Regions from separate parts of the Bradyrhizobium sp. 62B genome, predicted to be linked through region 1. Evidence: predicted binding sites of a transcription regulator. Region 1 holds the regulator's gene; each other region holds the start of a gene.

Region 1 (4,193 bases):
CGCGCTCGGCCTGCCGCGCTCGCTGGTGATCAAGCGGATCGCCTATCGCGCGGCGCGCTCCGGCCTCATCACCGGCGTGCTGCTGGCCACCGCGCGCGTCGCCGGCGAGACGGCGCCGCTGCTGTTCACCGCGCTGTCGAACCAGTTCTTCAGTCTCGGCCTGGACAAGACGATGGCGAACCTTCCAGTCACCATCAACAACTTCGTGCAGAGCCCCTACGCCTATTGGAAGCAGCTCGCCTGGAGCGGCGCCCTGCTGATCACCCTGACCGTGCTTGCCCTGAACATTGGCGCCCGCATCATCGGCGCCGAGAGGACTGCAAAATGAGTGAAATCTCTGTTTCCGTCAGCGCGCCGAGCGTTCACCCCGGCTCGCAGCCGCTGCCCGAGGCGCCAGCCAAGGTCACCGCGCGCAACCTGAATTTCTACTACGGTGAGCACCACGCGCTGAAGAACATCAATCTGACGCTCGGCGCCAATCGCGTCACGGCCTTCATCGGCCCGTCGGGCTGCGGCAAGTCCACGCTGCTGCGCATCTTCAACCGGATGTACGACCTCTATCCGGGACAGCGCGCCACCGGCCAGCTGTTGCTCGACCACACCAACATCCTCGATCCCAAGCTCGACCTCAACCTGCTGCGCGCCCGGGTCGGGATGGTATTCCAGAAGCCGACGCCGTTCCCGATGACGATCTACGAGAACATCGCCTTCGGCATCCGCCTCTACGAGAAGATCTCGAAGTCCGAGATGGACGACCGGGTCGAGAAGGCGCTGCGCGGCGGCGCGCTGTGGAACGAGGTCAAGGACAAGCTCAACGCCTCCGGCCTGTCGCTGTCCGGCGGCCAGCAGCAGCGCCTGTGCATCGCCCGCACCGTCGCGGTGCGGCCTGAAGTGATCCTGTTCGACGAGCCCTGCTCGGCGCTCGACCCGATCTCGACCGCCAAGGTCGAGGAGCTGATCCAGGAATTGTCCGAGAACTACACGATCGCGATCGTCACCCACAACATGCAGCAGGCGGCGCGCGTCTCCGACAAGACCGCCTTCATGTATCTCGGCGAGCTGATCGAGTTCGACGACACCAGCAAGATCTTCACGTCGCCGAGCGATCGGCGTACGCAGGATTACATCACCGGCCGGTTCGGCTGAGGAGACGCAACATGGGTTCTGAACATACCGCAAAGGCTTTCGACACTGACCTCCAGGAGCTCACCCGCCTGGTCGCCGAGATGGGCGGAATCGCCGAGCGCATGATCGTCGATTCCGTCGGCGCGCTGATCCGCCGCGACGTCGCGCTCGGCCAGCGCGTCGTCACCATCGACGCCGATCTCGACGCGCTGCAGAAGCGCATCGAAGAACGCGCCGTGCTCACTATCGCCCGCCGCCAGCCGATGGCGGTGGATCTGCGCGAGATCGTCGGCGCCATGCGCGTCGCGACCGACCTCGAGCGCATCGGCGACCTCGCCAAGAACATGGGCAAGCGCGTCGCCGCGCTGGAGACCGACTTCCATCCGCTCAAGCTGTTCCGCGGCCTCGAGCACATGACCGACCTCGTGCAGCAGCAGGTCAAGTCGGTGCTGGATGCCTATGCCGCGCACGATCTGCCGGCGGCGATGGCGGTGTGGAAGGGCGACGAGGAAGTCGACGCGATCTGCACCTCGCTGTTCCGCGAGCTCCTCACCTACATGATGGAGGATCCGCGCAACATCTCGTTCTGCATCCATCTGATGTTCTGCGCCAAGAACATCGAGCGGATCGGCGACCACGCCACCAACATCGCCGAGACCGTGTTCTACATGATCGAGGGCCAGGCGATCACCGACAAGCGGCCGAAGGGCGACATGACGACCTTCGCCACGACGGTCCCGAATACCTGAAGACTTGATATCCGAAGACCTAAGGAGCGACGACACCATGGGCGCACGCATTATGGTGGTTGAGGACGAGGAAGCTCTCACCGAGCTTCTGCGTTACAACCTCGAAGGCGACGGCTATGACGTCGAGACGGTGATGCGCGGCGACGACGCCGACACCCGCCTCAAGGAGCACATTCCCGATCTGATCGTGCTCGACTGGATGCTGCCGGGCCTCTCCGGCATCGAGCTGTGCCGGCGCCTGCGCACCCGGCCCGAGACCAAGCAGCTGCCGATCATCATGCTCACCGCGCGCGGCGAGGAGAGCGAGCGGGTGCGCGGCCTTGCGACCGGCGCCGACGACTACATCGTCAAGCCGTTCTCGGTGCCGGAGCTCTTGGCGCGCGTGAAGGGCCTGCTCAGGCGCGCCAACCCCGAGCGGCTCGCGACCGTGCTGGCCTATGGCGACATCGAGCTCGATCGCGACAAGCGCCGCGTGGCGCGCTCGGGCCGCCCGATCGATCTCGGCCCGACCGAATATCGGCTTCTGGAGTTCTTCCTGGAGCATCCCGGCCGCGTGTTCTCGCGCGAGCAGCTGCTCGACAGCGTCTGGGGCCGCGACATCTATATCGACGAGCGTACCGTCGACGTCCATATCGGCCGCCTGCGCAAGCTGCTCAATCTCGGCCGCGAGCAGGACCCGATCCGCACCGTCCGCGGCGCCGGCTACGCGCTGGATGATCGCTTTGCGAAGGCTGAGCAGACGTAGGACCTGCTTCCGTAATCCAACAAAAAGCGCGCCAGCTGACGCGCTTTTTCGTCTCGATGCCTAAGACCGTGTTTACCGCGGGCCCGGCTTCGCCGGTGCGCGCCGGCGATCCGCTGCCGGCTGATACGCCACGCGCGAATGCTGGGCGCAGTAGGGCAGGCCGGACAGCGCCTTGCCGCCGCAGAAGAAGAAATCCGGGCTCGAGGGATCGCCGACCGGCCAGTGGCAGGTCGCCTCGTTGAGCTCGAGCAGCGACAGCCGCTGGCTCATCGGCACCACGTTGTCGTAGGTGACCGGTTCGGCCTCGACTTCGACCTCGAAGGCCTGCGCCAGTGCGGTGTTGCCGCGCGCAATGGGGCGGGTCACCCGCATCATGTGCTGCGCCGGGCGTGCCTTGCGCGGCCGCGGCGCGGCCGACGAAGGGCTCTTGGCGCGGCCGGACAGGCCGAGCCTGTGCACTTTGCCGATCACGGCATTGCGGGTCACATTGCCGAGCTCTGCTGCGATCTGGCTGGCCGACAATCCGGCCTCCCAGAGCTTTTTCAGCTGCTCGACGCGATCGTCGGACCAGGTCAAAACCGTCATTGCACCCTTTCCCTCGCTGCGCTTCTGCCATCCTGGCGGTCCGTGCGGCGAATGCCTAAGCCTCAAAAACCCGTGCCGTCAGAATCCCTTAAGGCTCGCCGGGCGCGCTACTCGCGCCCGAACGTTTACGCCGGTACATGAGGACTCTTGGGATCAGAACTGCTGCACGAGATGTCGTATCTGACAGCCCAAACGCTACAATATGGCGTGACTCACGCGCAAGAGTCCGCCGACTCGCTTCCACATGTTCCGTGGTGTAAAACCCGCAAAATCGCCACCGCAAGACTACGGAATCTGCGTTTCCCGAGGCTTTCGGGCGGCATTGACACCCGTTTCACCAGGCCTAAGATAGTCCCGCGTGCCGCCCTTAAAAGGCGGCACGTTTCGTTTTCCGGGCCGGTCAATGGTGCGTTGCGCAATGCACGCCCCACACCGTCCGCAACATCAAGTGACCGTCATGACTAACAGCGTAGCCCCGCATTTGCTCCCCGTTTTCGCCAGGGCCAACCTCGGTTTTGAGCGCGGCGAAGGCTGCTGGCTGATTGCGACCAATGGCGATCGCTATCTCGATTTCACCTCGGGCGTTGCTGTGAACGCGCTCGGCCACGCCCATCCCGCGCTGGTCAAGGCGTTGCAGGAGCAGGCGACGAAGCTGTGGCACATGTCGAACCTGTTCCAGAGCCCGGACGGCGAGAAGCTCGCCGCGCGCCTGTGCAACGAGAGCTTTGCGGACTTCGTGTTCTTCTGCAATTCCGGCGCCGAGGCGCTGGAGGGCGTGATCAAGCTGGTCCGCCATCATCACTTCTCCAAGGGCCATCCGGAACGTTACCGCATCATCACCTTCGAAGGCGCGTTCCACGGCCGCACGCTGGCGACCTTGGCTGCGACCGGCTCTGCAAAATATCTCGAAGGTTTTGGACCGCCGATGGACGGCTTCGACCAGGTGCCGCATGGCGACCTCGAAGCCGTCAAGAAGGCGATCGGCCCCA
Region 2 (4,193 bases), 160 kb from region 1:
ATAGGCGGCGTCGAGCACGGCGAGCTGCTGGGCGGGGAGGATCGAAACCGCTGTCGTCATCGGCTTGAGATGGTCCCGTCAAAGAAAGAGCCGGGTCCAGGGACCCGGCTCAGGTGCGTTGTCCCGATACTCAGGACGCCTTCTTCTTGCGCAGCGCGTCGACGAACTTGATCAGCTCGATCGTGCCATCCCAGTCCTTGGTGGTGGCGTGGTTGAACCCCTTCTTCTGGCCGTCCTGGAGGCGATCGAACGCCGCCTTGTCCTTCGCCGGCGCATCGAAGAACGCCTTCGCGATGGCCGCCTTGGCGTCATCAGGCAGGTCGGAATTGTAGGCGTAGGGACCGTTGATGATGGGTGCGGACTTGTGGATGATCCGGAAGTCGTCCTTCTTCATCGCCGAGCCGTCGGCATTCTTCAGCATGCCCTTGGTCAGCATCTGCGCCAGCGTCGAATCGTCGTCGGTGGTCCACTGGTTGGCCGCGACGTCGACCGTTCCTTGCGACAGGGCCAGCATCGCGTTCTCGTGGCTGCCGGTGAAGACGACCTTGCTGAAATAGCCCTCGGCATCGTGGATGCCCATCTTGTCGAGTTCGAAGCGCGGCACGTTGTTGCCGGAGGTCGAGTTGGGATCGACGAGGCCGAGGTTCTTGCCCTTGAGGTCGTCGATTTTCTTGTAGGCGCTGTTCGCCTTGACGAAGAACACGGAATAGTAACCGGTGGAGCCGTCGGCGTTGATGTCGTTGGCGAAGGCGTCGGTCTTGACGCCGGTCAGGCGGGCACGCGCGAACGAGGCCGAGCCGTAGCTGGCGATGTGGATGTTGCCGGCGCGCTGGCCTTCGATGACAGCGGCGTAGTCATTGGCGATGCGCAGCGTGACCTTCACGCCCAGCTCCTTCGAAAGGTAGCCCATGAACGGCGCCCAACGCTCGGTGACGCCGGAAGCGTTCTCGGCCGGGACGACGGCGAAGGTCAGCTCGGGATATTTGGCCTTCCAGTCGTCGGCGGAGGCGGAGGCCGTGAACGCAAGCGCGGCGGCGCCGGCGAGAACCAGTCTGCGAGTGATCATGTTACCCTCTTCATCGGTTGGGGTCGGTTGACGCAAAGATTTGCAACTAAACGAATGGATCAGGCGGCCGCGGCCGTTCCGAGCGCGGGCACGCCAGCGGGCGCTGGCACGGGCATCGCGCCCATGACGTCGGCGGCTTCGAGATCGTAGAGCTCGCGGGCGACGTGGTCGGTCAGCGCGGACGGCGCGCCGTCGAACACCACGCGCCCCTGCGCCATGCCGATCAGGCGGTCGCAATAGCTGCGCGCCAGATCGAGCGAATGCAGGTTGCAGAGCACCGTGATGCCGAAATGCTTGTTGATGCGCAGCAGCGCATCCATCACGATCTTGGTGTTGCGCGGATCGAGCGAGGCGATCGGCTCGTCTGCAAGGATGATGTCGGGCTGCTGTACCAGCGCACGGGCGATCGCGACGCGCTGCTGCTGCCCCCCGGAGAGCTGGTCGGCGCGCTGCGCGGCGAGCGAAGCGATGTCGAACTGCTCGAGCGCCGACATCGCCAGCGCCTTGTCCTGCTCCGGCCAGGTTTGCGACAACGAGCGCCAGGCCGGCATCGTCGCAAGCCGCCCCATCAGGACATTGGTGAGGACATCGAGCCGGCCGACCAGGTTGAACTGCTGGAAGATCATCGCCGAGCGCGCCCGCCATTGCCGCAGCTCCTTGCCGCGCAGCGCGGTGACGTCGATGCCGTCGAACAAGATCCGTCCCTCGGTCGGCGTCACCAGGCGGTTGATGCTCCGCAGCAGGGTCGACTTGCCGGCGCCGGACCGTCCGATCACACCGACGAAGCCGCCGGGGGAGATTTGAAACGAGGCGTCGTCCACCGCGGCTTTCGCGCCGAAGCGACACGTCAGACCATCCACCACCAGCATGCAAGGCTCCAGATTAGCTGGGGCCCACCGCTAACGCCGGCGCTTAACACTTGTGTGACAGATGCGTTGCGATGCGGCGATCCTACACACCTCATCCCCTGTCATCGCCGCGTCATGACACCGTCATCAAGCCGCTCGAAGAGGAACGTCCGCCTCGCATTTCGGATTCACCATGGCCGCCAAAGCGCTTTCGGTCCTGCCGACCATCGATCCCTCGGCCAAGCTGCACGAGACCCGGCTCGGCGCCTACACCGAGGTCGGCGCGCGCACGATCCTGCTCGAGGTGGCGATGGGCGATTACTCCTATGTCGTGAACGACGCCCAGATCACCTACACCACCATCGGAAAGTTCTGCTCGATCGCGGCGATGACGCGGATCAATCCCGGCAATCATCCGATGCACCGCGCGACGCAGGCGCATTTCACCTATCGGTCCAGCGCCTATTTCGAAGGCGAGAGCGACGATGCCGATTTCTTCGACTGGCGGCGGCAGCATCACGTTCATATCGGCCACGACGTCTGGATCGGCCACGGCGCGATCGTGCTGCCCGGCCGCAACGTCGGCACCGGCGCGGTGATTGCGGCCGGCGCCATCGTCACCAAGGACGTTCCGGCCTACACCATCGTCGCGGGCAATCCGGCCCGCATCGTGCGCCGGCGATTTTCCGAGGAGATCGCCGGAAGGCTTGCGAGGCTCGCTTGGTGGAACTGGGATCACGACAAATTGCGTGAAGCGCTGCCCGATTTCCGCAAGCTCGGGATTGAAGATTTTCTCTCGACGTATGAAGCACAGGCAGCTTCCCCTGCAAGCAAGCAAAGCGCGGTCGCGTGACAGACATTTTCCTTGAAGGCGGCCGGGCCCTGGTCGGCACTGAAATCGTCGAAACGTCATTGGCGGTGTCCGGGCAGGACATCGCAGAAGTGGACGCCTCCCGCGGCCGGGCGCGGCTGGCGATCGATGCACGAGGCCTGCTGGTGCTGCCCGGCATCGTCGACCTTCACGGCGATGCCTTCGAGCGCCAGATGATGCCGCGCGCCGGCGTCGACTTCCCGATCGACGTCGCGCTCGCCGACAGCGACCGCCAGGCCATCAGTAACGGCATCACCACCGTATTTCACGCCGCGACCTGTTCGTGGGAGCCGGGCCTGCGCAGCAGCGACAATGCGCGCGGGCTGATGGAGGCGATCGAGCGGCAGCGCCCGCAATTCGCCGCCGACACCCGCTTCCATCTCAGGCACGAAACCTACAATCTCGAGGCCGAAGCCGAGATCGCGCAGTGGCTCATGGAAGGCCGCGTCGACCTGTTCGCCTTCAATGACCACATGGACGGCACGGTCGCCGACATGGCCAAGCCGCGCAAGCGCAACCGCATGGTCGAGCGCACCGGACTGTCGGGCGAGGAATTCGACCGGCTGGTCGAACGCGTGACGTCGCGCGCCGACGAGGTGCCCGCTTCGGTGTCGCGGCTGGCCGCCGCGGCCCGCGCGGCCGAGGTGCGGATGCTCTCGCACGATGACGCGACGCCGGCGATGCGCCGACAGTTTCGCGAGCTCGGCGCCGACATCGCGGAGTTTCCGATCAACGAGGAAACGGCGCGGGCGGCAGCGAGCCACGGCGACGCCATCGTCTACGGCGCACCGAACGTCGTGCGCGGCGGCAGCCACACCGGCTGGACCAGGGCATCCGACATGATCGCCAAGGGGCTCTGCTCGGTGCTGGCGTCGGACTATTATTATCCCGCACAGCTGCTCGCCGCGTTCCGCCTCGCCGCCGATGGCGTGCTGCCGCTGACGGAGGCCTGGAATCTGGTCTCCGCCGGGCCCGCACGCGCGACCGGCCTTGTCGATCGCGGTGTGCTCGCCGAAGGCCGCCGCGCCGACATCCTGCTGGTCGACGACAGCTTGCCGCTGCGGCCGGGGCTGATCGCGGGGATCTCGGGCGGCAAGCTCGTCCATCTCACCGATGCGACGCGGCTGCTCACCGCGGCAGCGACGCCGCGCGAGGCTGTCGGTGCGGCGTAAATTGGTTATGCTGAGGCAATGACAGGTTTTCCCCGCTACGCGATCTATTTTGCCGCCGGCAGCGATAGCGCCCTCTCCCGCTTCGGCGCCCAGTTGCTCGGCTATGATGCCTATACCGGCAGCGAACTGGCCTTTCCCACGGACGCAGTGCGCGTCGTGCCGGACTGGCGGGACGTCAGCGCCGATCCCCGCAAATACGGCTTCCACGGCACGCTGAAGGCTCCGATGGCGCTGGC
Region 3 (4,193 bases), 170 kb from region 1:
AGCACGTCGGAAGGACCGAGGATCGCCGCCGTGACCTGCACGCCGCCGGTGCCCCAGCCATAGGGCATCGGCATCTCGCGGCTGGCGAACGGCACCTGATAGCCGGGGATCGCGATCGCCTTCAGGATCGCGCGGCGGATCATCCGCTTGGTCTGCTCGTCGAGATAGGCGAAATTATAGGCCGGCGCGTTCATTCCGCGGCCTCCTTCATGGCAGCGGGCGTCTGGGCATCGGCAAATTCTTTCCGCAGCTTGCGCAGCAGACCGAGCTCGGACTGGAAGTCGACATAATGCGGCAGCTTGAGATGCTCGACGAAGCCGGTCGCCTGGACGTTGTCCGAATGCGACATCACGAACTCCTCGTCCTGCGCCGGGGCGCGCACATCCTCGCCGAGCTCGCGGGCACGCAGCGCGCGGTCGACCAGCGCCATCGACATGGTCTTGCGCTCGCTCTGGCCGAAGGCGAGGCCATAGCCGCGGGTGAAGCACGGCGCTTCGGTCGCCGAGCCCTTGAACTGGTTGACCATCTGGCACTCGGTCAGCTCGATCGCGCCGAGCGGCACGGCGAAGCCGGCGTCTTCCGCGAAAAATTCCACCTCGACCTCGCCGAAGCGGATCTCGCCGGCGAAGGGATGGTTGCGGCCATAGCCGCGCTGGGTGGAATAGCCCATCGCCAGCAGGAATCCTTCGTCGCCGCGCGCGAGGTTTTGCAGGCGCAGATCGCGGTCGGCGGGAAAATTCAGCGGCTCGCGGGTGAGATCGCCGACGCCGGCGCCGTCCTCGGCCTGCGGCGAGGATTCGATCAGCCCGTCGCGGCCGAGAATGTCGGTCACGCGCGGCGTCGGCGCGGTGGAGGCTTCGGCCGTGGCCGGAGCCTCCGGCGCAAATCCTTGCGCGAGCGAGGGATCGAGCAGGCGGTGGGTGTAGTCGAAAGTCGGCCCAAGGATCTGGCCACCCGGGATGTCCTTGAAGGTCGAGGACACCCGCCGCTGCACGCGCATCGCGCCGGTATCGACCGGCTCGCTCGCACCGAAGCGCGGCAGCGTGGCGCGGAAAGCGCGGACCAGGAAGATCGCCTCGATCAGATCGCCGCGTGCCTGCTTGATCGCGAGCGCCGCGAGCTCGCGGTCGTAGAGCGAGCCTTCGCTCATGACGCGGTCCACGGCGAGGCCGAGCTGCTCGGAGATCTGGTCGAGCGAAACCTCCGCAACGTCCTGGTCGCCGCGCCGCTTATGGGCGAGCAGGCGATGGGCATTCTCGATGGCGCGTTCGCCGCCTTTGACTGCGACATACATGCTTCAGCTTCCTTTGCTCACGACGCGAATGGTGCGGGGGATCGCGACCACCGAGTCATCGGCGACCAGCACCACGTCGATGCCGCGCGGAAACAACGGCGCGTTGAATCGCAGGCGCTCGAACAGGTCGAACGGCTTGATCGAGGCCTGCAATGTCGCGGCGCCGTCGATGCCGGGACCACGCAGCTCGAAGCTGCGGCCTGCGTTGAGGCTCTCGACCTGGAGGATGACCGTGGTCGAGCGATCCGGATATTCGCTGGTGCCGAGCGCGAATCGCTCGAGCGGAGGAAGCACCGCGCCGTCACTGATCAGCGCAAAACTCGCGATGGAAGAATCCTGCACCATCGGCGCACCGGTGTGGAATTTCAGCCATTTCACGACGTCCAGACTCTCAGCCATCCGCGCATCGAGCCAGAGCGGCGTATCGTGATCGAACAGCGTCAGCGCGATCGCGGCGGTGCCGCGCATCATCGTTTCGGGCGCCCCCGCTCCCGGCACGATGCGCTGGACCGAGCCGGGCCGCGCCATCGCGTCCATGACGGAGCGAAAAGTCGATTGCGCCGACAGCACCCTGTCGGCGAACCCCGGCGGCAATTCCGCAATCGTGGTCATGATCTCACCCCTCACCGCGCACCATGGTGTAGAAATCAACCTTCGTCGCAGCGGTCTCGGCCGCTGCCTGCTGGCGCCTGACCATGAGCTGCTCCCGCAGCGGCGCGATCACGTCGCGCTCCACGGCGCCGCCGAAATCACGGGATTGCACCAGCGCATCGCACAGCGCGATCAGCCGCGCCTTTTGACCGTCGCGCCCGAGCGTGTAGCCGAAGCCGACCTCGCCGCTCGCAAGCCGCACCGCCGCGCGCGACACCGTGGCTTCGCCGAGATTGAAGGGCGCGCCGTCACCGCCGACCCGGCCGCGCAGCATGACGAGGCCGTTTTCGGGCGCGCGCAGGTCTTGATGGGCCGGCAGGCCCAAATCGCGGAGACGGGCGGCGATCTCGCCCGCCTCCGCGTGCGCCAGCACGGCCATCGCGGCCTTGCGCTGGGCTTGCTGGTTGTTGTGCTGGGTCACCCGATCCACCGAACCTTTTGACAGAACTTGCCGCGCCGAAGTTGTCTATGATAATAGACAACTTCATACGGGAGCGCCATGACTGTTTCGTGACAAGAGCGTGATTTCTGGGCTAGGCTGACCGGCGATATGAGCATGCAAGACACCGCATCGTCCGGCGTTGCGCTGTGGCGCCTCGTTGCCGACGGCATCGAGCGCGGCATCGCCGACGGCCGCTTTGCGGCCGGCGACAAATTGCCGGGCGAGATGGAGATCGCCGAAAGCTATCGCGTGAACCGCCATACCGTGCGACGCGCACTGGCGGCCCTCGCCGAGCGCGGCCTGGTGCGCGCCGAGCGCGGCAGCGGAACCTATGTCGAAGCGCAGAAGCTCGCCTATCCCCTGCGCTCGCGCACCCGTTTCTCGGAGATCGTCGGCGCCGGCGGCCGCGAGCCGCGCGGCCAGTTGATCGAGGCCTCCGACGATGTCGCGACCCGCGAGCTGGCGCGCGAGCTGGGCCTGAAGGCCGGCGCGCCGCTGGTGCGCATCGAGGCGATCCGCCTCGCGGATCGCACGCCGATCTGTGTCTCGACCACCTGGCTCTCGGCCGAGCTGTTTCCCGGCGCGGGCGCCGTGTTCGCAGCGACGCGATCGATGACGAAGCTGCTGGCGCATTACGGCGTGCGCGACTATCGCCGCGGCGCGACCCGGATCACCGCCGGCATCGTGGACGCCACAGACGCGGCACGGCTGGATCTGGCGCTAGGACGCCCGATCCTGGTGGTGGACGCGACCGACCACGATCTCCAGGGCAAGCCGCTGATGACGAAGCACTCGCGGTTCGCGGCCGAGCGGGTGGAGTTTCTGGTGGAGAACGGGTGACGTGACCGCTTCTTCCCCTCTCCCCTTGTGGGAGAGGGTGGCTCGCCGCAGTTGCGGCGAGACGGGTGAGGGGTTCTCTCCGTGAGCGAATCTCTCGCGCCGAACTTGCGGAGACAGACCCCTCATCCGGCGCTTCGCGCCACCTTCTCCCACAAGGGGAGAAGGAAAGAACTCAGGCCACCGCCCTGCGCCCGATGATCGCAAAGCGCAGCTTGCCTGAGATGAAATCGATCGCGGCGACGGCGACCAGGATCATCAGGATCAGGAACGACACTTTCTGCCATTCCAGCACGCGGATCTGCTCGGCGAGCTGGAGGCCGATACCGCCGGCGCCGACGATGCCGATGATGGTGGCCGAGCGCGTGTTGGATTCGATGAAATACAGCACCTGGCCGGCGATGACAGGCATCACCTGCGGCAGCAGGCCGAAGCGGATCTCGTGCAGCGGGCTGCCGCCGGAGGCGCGGATGCCCTCGACCTGCTTCTGGTCGGAGCCTTCGATCGCCTCCGAGAACAGCTTGCCGAACGCTCCGAAATCCGACACGGCGATGGCGAGCACGCCGGCGAACGGGCCGAGCCCGACGACGTTGATCCACACCAGCGCCCAGATCAGCGTGTCGACGCCGCGGATCGAATCGAGAAAACGACGGACCGGAAAGCGCAGGATGTTCGACGGCACCACGTTGCGCGCCGCCAGCAGGCTGACCGGCAACGCGAAGATTGCGGCGAGCGTCGTCCCCAGCAGCGCGATCGACAGCGTCTCGCCGAGCGCTTTCAGATAGATCGGCAGCGAGGAGCCGGGATCAGGCGGGATCATCATCACCGTGATCCAGCCGAGCTGGCTGAGACCCGCGAAGAATCGCGACGGCGAGAAGTCGAGATCGACGAGGCCGTAAACGAGCACCGCAAAGGCCGCGACGATCATCGCGGGTATGGCGAGCCGCGCCGAGGCGGGCCGGTCGAATA
Region 4 (4,193 bases), on a different replicon from region 1:
CTGGCCGACGCAATCCTGGAACGGCTTCGCCCAGATCATGGCAAAACGTATCTGGATCTTGGCTGTGGCACCGGGAACTACCTTGCGGAATTTGCTGCGCGGGGCTACGCGATGATAGGGCTCGACTTGTCACAAGGCATGCTGCGAGTCGCCCAAGAGAAATCGAGGAACTCCGAGTTTATTTGCGCACCTGCTGAAAAAATGCCGATGGCTGACGCGAGCGTGGCTGGCGCGTTCTCGTGCCTGGCAGTTCATCACTTCAACGATCTCGAGGCCATGGCAGGTGAGGTCTATCGCGTGCTCGAACCTGGCGCGCGGTTCGTCATCTTCACTACCGATCCCTCCCAGACCCGGACCTTCTGGCTCAACGAATATTTTGGCGAGCTGATGAGATCCAGCGAATCCCTAATGCCGTCCGTCACGCGTCTTGTGACGGTGCTCCAGCGTGTCGGATTCCGTCCAGTGAAAGTTTCGACCTGGGACATCCCCGAGAATATGGTCGACCTGTTCCTCTATGGCGCCAAGCATCAGCCGGCCCTCTATTTGCACGATGAGGTGCGGCAGGGCATCACGCGCTTCCGCCGGGCAGGCCAGAGCCGAATGGTTCAGGAAGGGTGCCGGCGACTGGAAGAGGACATTCGCTCGGGCCGATTCCGCAAAGTTTTGGATCAACATCCATCGGCATGTGGTGATTACACCTTCATTACGGGTTGCAAAGCTGCGGCGCGCAGCGAATGAACGCGAGGACTGGCCAGCACTTCGATTCCTAAGTTCGCGTTTGGGCCGCATCCGTTTGCGAGCTTCGAGAGCGAAGGAGCACCGGTAGCTCGGGTTTCCATGGTTCGAATGATATCAGGCAGCCTCAGCGAGCTTGTAGGGGCCAGGTGTGGATAACGATTGACGTCGTTGATGCCGGTCATGATGCTCTCCTTGAGTTCGTCTCACCGGATGTGACGCAGGATGGCGTGCCCGAGTTTGGAGAAGAAGTCGGTGACGAGGTTGAGGTAAGAGCTGTGCTTGGGCGTGAACATACATCTCTTAAATCCGTCCGACGAGCCGCGTCGTTAGACCGAAATATCCGCGATGAACGTGACCGGCTTAGCGTCGCCGAAGACGAGCTGGACGCGCTCCCCGGCATAGAGCGTTTCGTGGTACACGATAGGATGGGACTGCGAATCGACGTCGAGTGCCTCCACAAGCAGCACCGGCACCGATTCCAATTGCCTCAGATGGTGTGCGTCCTCCTTGGACGGTATATGCGCAACGCATCGGGTGACATCCCGGAAATAGTCCAAGACATCAAAGGACTCCAACGCCTTCGTCATTGACATCGTCTTGCGGTAGATCTCGCCAAAGCCGGCAAATCGACTGGCTGGAAGGTAGGTCTTTGCGACGCTGATCGGCAATCTATCGGCCTCGCCGACGAGATGAAGAAAAACAGCTCGATCGCCATCGCGCATTTTCAGCGCTGCTGCGACTTTGCCGTAGATCGGACGTTCGCCAGCGGCCAACAGCGTATGGCCGGGCACCTTCCCGAGTAGCTTGATGTTGGTGCTGAATCGCGTCCGCTTCCCGATCGGATAATCTATTAGCTCGGGAACGAGATAGGATCCGCCGCCCTTGCGCTTGAAAACGACGCCGCGCTCGACGAGACCGGCGATGGCCTGCCGGACAGTGTGCCGATTCACGCCGAATTGCGAAGCCAGCTCTTTCTCCGACGGCAGACGATCGCGGTCCTTGAACCGTCCGCCTTTGATGAGCTTGAGCAGGGTGCTTTCGACCTGCTGCCACAAGTGGTCTCCTTGCGCATGCTCAAGCTGTTTGCGGAAGCTGGCGGAAATCATTGCAGGCTCTCTGTCATGGAAGATGGCTCGATCGGTCTGGCATGACCCGGCTCAATCGGAGTCTAAAGATCGCGCGCCAGGGCGTGATCACCCGTCATAAACCTGTAGCAAAACCTGTCTAGACAGGTTGCCGCGATCGACGAAACAATTCAAGCGGGAAATATGGCTGGGCTCTCCATTATCGGTCTGTCGAAGGGCTTTGGCTCGGTCAAGGTTCTGAAGGACCTCTCTCTTCAAATCAAGGATGGCGAGTTTCTCACTATACTCGGCCCATCGGGCTGTGGGAAATCGACCCTTCTAAAGATTCTCGCGGGTCTCGAGACAGCGGACGCTGGTTCGATCTTCCTTGGAGACAAGCAGCTGGACGGCGTACGTCCAAAACATCGCAATGTGGCGATGGTCTTTCAGTCCTATGCTCTTTATCCGCATATGACAGCAGCGGAGAATGTTGCTCTGCCCCTGCGCATGCGGCGTCTAAATGTCTGGCAAAGGCTTCCGGGAATCGGCGCGCTCCTGCCCGGTGTGACCGCCGCGAGCGAGGGAATCGCTGCAGACGTGTCGCGGGTGGCTGTCGCACTTGGGCTCGATGAGCTCTTGCACAGGAAGCCGATGGAATTGTCCGGGGGACAGCGGCAGCGCGTTGCTCTGGGGCGCGCGATCGTGCGCGAACCGGCCGTCTTCCTTATGGACGAGCCGCTGTCGAATCTCGACGCTAAGCTTCGCATCCAGATGCGGGCCGAAATCAAGGAGCTCCATCGAAGACTTGGCAGTACCTTTATCTACGTGACACATGACCAGACCGAAGCGATGACGCTGTCGGATCGCATTGTTATCATGAGTAACGGTGAGATCCTGCAGGTGGCCCGGCCTCAGGATACGTATGCCGACCCCTCCCATTTGCGAGTTGCCGAGTTCGTCGGTTTCCCAAAGATCAACATCGTCGAAGCACTGGTTGTTGGTGGGCATATCGAAGTTGCCGGGACGCCACTTCGGGTCGATGGGGTGCCTCACGTTGCCGACCGGATTTTCGTCGGCATCCGCCCCGAATCCGTCCTTCCGGCGGAGCCCGGAGCTCTTGACGCGCTGTCCGGACGTGTTCGTCTGGTCGAGCATATGGGATCAGACGCCCTGGTGCACCTCGAGCTGCCCGGTGCAGCAGACCTGTTCGTTGCGCGCCTGTCGCTCGAATGTGCCTCCCGCATCCAGATCGGGGAGTCGCTCCGGCTCCACCTGCAGCCTGAGCTGCTGCTGTTCTTTGATTCTGGCGGCCATCGGATCAGGCCAGTGCGCCCCGTTACGCAGATCGAACGACGGGCGTTCGCATGACGACGTCCGGCGTCGCGATTTCACGACGCGCTGATCAAGGCGCGTCGGCGTTGGCTAGGCCAAGCGTGACGGAGCGGTATGCCGAATCGATTGCCGCCTATGTCCTTGTGTTGCCGGGCGCGACGCTGCTGGGGCTGCTGTTCCTTCTACCTTTGATTGCAATTGCTGCAATCGCAACCACGAATTGGCATTTCGGCAACTCGAGCCTGTCCTTCGTCGGCCTGAAGAACTTCCGCCAGGTGTTCGTCGATCCGACGTTCCGAAGCTCCCTGTTTAACACGATGATCTACGTGCTGATCGTCGTACCGGGAACGGTTGGCTTCGGACTGTTGGTCGCGCTGCTGATCGAGGCAGGAGAGAGCCTGCGCAGATTTTATCGGGCGATCCACTTCATCCCGTTCATGGCGACGCTTGCAGCGACCGCGATCGCCTGGGAAATGCTGCTGCATCCGACAATCGGACTTTTCAATCAGGCGCTGCTGGCCATCGGCTTTCCGACGACCAATTGGCTGCGAGATGAAAGAACGGTGCTTCCGATCCTTGCATTGATCGGCGTCTGGCAAAATGCCGGCTTCGCCATGGTGCTGTTCCTCGCAGGCCTGAAGGCTATTCCGAACGAGATATATCAGGCTGCCGATATCGATGGCGCGGATGGTTGGTTTGATAGGCTGAGTACGGTCACGCTGCCGATGCTCGGACCCGTGTCGATGTTTGTGCTCATTGTCGTCGCGATCAGAGCCTTCCAGGTCTTCGACACCGTCGCCATCCTGACGCAGGGTGGCCCGGGCCGAGCATCGGAAGTACTTCTCTATACGCTCTATCGCGAGAGCTTCGAATACCTGCGCACGGGATACGGTGCAACCGTGACCATTGTCTTCCTTGCAATCATCGTTGTCTTGACCTTGGCCCAGGCTTGGATCATGAGCCGGCGGGTGCACTATTCATGAGGGGCGGGCGCCAATTTGGTCCGTCGGCGATCGGACGGCACGCAGCGCTGCTTACCACCGGCGGGCTGACGCTTGC

The links. Region 1 encodes PhoB, which activates phosphate uptake and scavenging genes when phosphate is short. Its sites were predicted from a motif close to TGTCATNNANCTGTCAT; they were not measured.
Region 2: the regulator PhoB is predicted to act here: its motif matches at 2,046-2,062, upstream of phnC (phosphonate ABC transporter ATP-binding protein).
Region 3: the regulator PhoB is predicted to act here: its motif matches at 2,445-2,461, upstream of phnF (phosphonate metabolism transcriptional regulator PhnF).
Region 4: the regulator PhoB is predicted to act here: its motif matches at 1,937-1,953, upstream of phnF (phosphonate metabolism transcriptional regulator PhnF).

Annotation. Positions count from the first base shown of each region.
Region 1 covers NZ_CP092841.2:6,997,945-7,002,137, reverse strand. The annotation lists gene pstA (phosphate ABC transporter permease PstA) at 1-328, shown strand, start outside; gene pstB (phosphate ABC transporter ATP-binding protein PstB) at 325-1,146, shown strand; gene phoU (phosphate signaling complex protein PhoU) at 1,158-1,874, shown strand; gene phoB (phosphate regulon transcriptional regulator PhoB) at 1,912-2,619, shown strand; gene ML401_RS33650 (GcrA family cell cycle regulator) at 2,692-3,204, opposite strand; gene ML401_RS33645 (aspartate aminotransferase family protein) at 3,662-4,193, shown strand, end outside.
Region 2 covers NZ_CP092841.2:6,836,163-6,840,355, forward strand. The annotation lists gene phnE (phosphonate ABC transporter, permease protein PhnE) at 1-60, opposite strand, end outside; gene phnD (phosphonate ABC transporter substrate-binding protein) at 131-1,066, opposite strand; gene phnC (phosphonate ABC transporter ATP-binding protein) at 1,126-1,935, opposite strand; gene ML401_RS32820 (chloramphenicol acetyltransferase) at 2,108-2,767, shown strand; gene ML401_RS32825 (alpha-D-ribose 1-methylphosphonate 5-triphosphate diphosphatase) at 2,764-3,957, shown strand; gene ML401_RS32830 (DUF1045 domain-containing protein) at 3,976-4,193, shown strand, end outside.
Region 3 covers NZ_CP092841.2:6,831,097-6,835,289, forward strand. The annotation lists gene ML401_RS32775 (alpha-D-ribose 1-methylphosphonate 5-phosphate C-P-lyase PhnJ) at 1-194, opposite strand, end outside; gene ML401_RS32780 (carbon-phosphorus lyase complex subunit PhnI) at 191-1,294, opposite strand; gene phnH (phosphonate C-P lyase system protein PhnH) at 1,298-1,906, opposite strand; gene phnG (phosphonate C-P lyase system protein PhnG) at 1,911-2,375, opposite strand; gene phnF (phosphonate metabolism transcriptional regulator PhnF) at 2,496-3,227, shown strand; gene phnE (phosphonate ABC transporter, permease protein PhnE) at 3,400-4,193, opposite strand, start outside.
Region 4 covers NZ_CP092842.1:832,986-837,178, reverse strand. The annotation lists gene ML401_RS38755 (class I SAM-dependent methyltransferase) at 1-738, shown strand, start outside; gene phnF (phosphonate metabolism transcriptional regulator PhnF) at 1,065-1,844, opposite strand; gene ML401_RS38745 (ABC transporter ATP-binding protein) at 2,007-3,170, shown strand; gene ML401_RS38740 (carbohydrate ABC transporter permease) at 3,167-4,117, shown strand; gene ML401_RS38735 (carbohydrate ABC transporter permease) at 4,114-4,193, shown strand, end outside.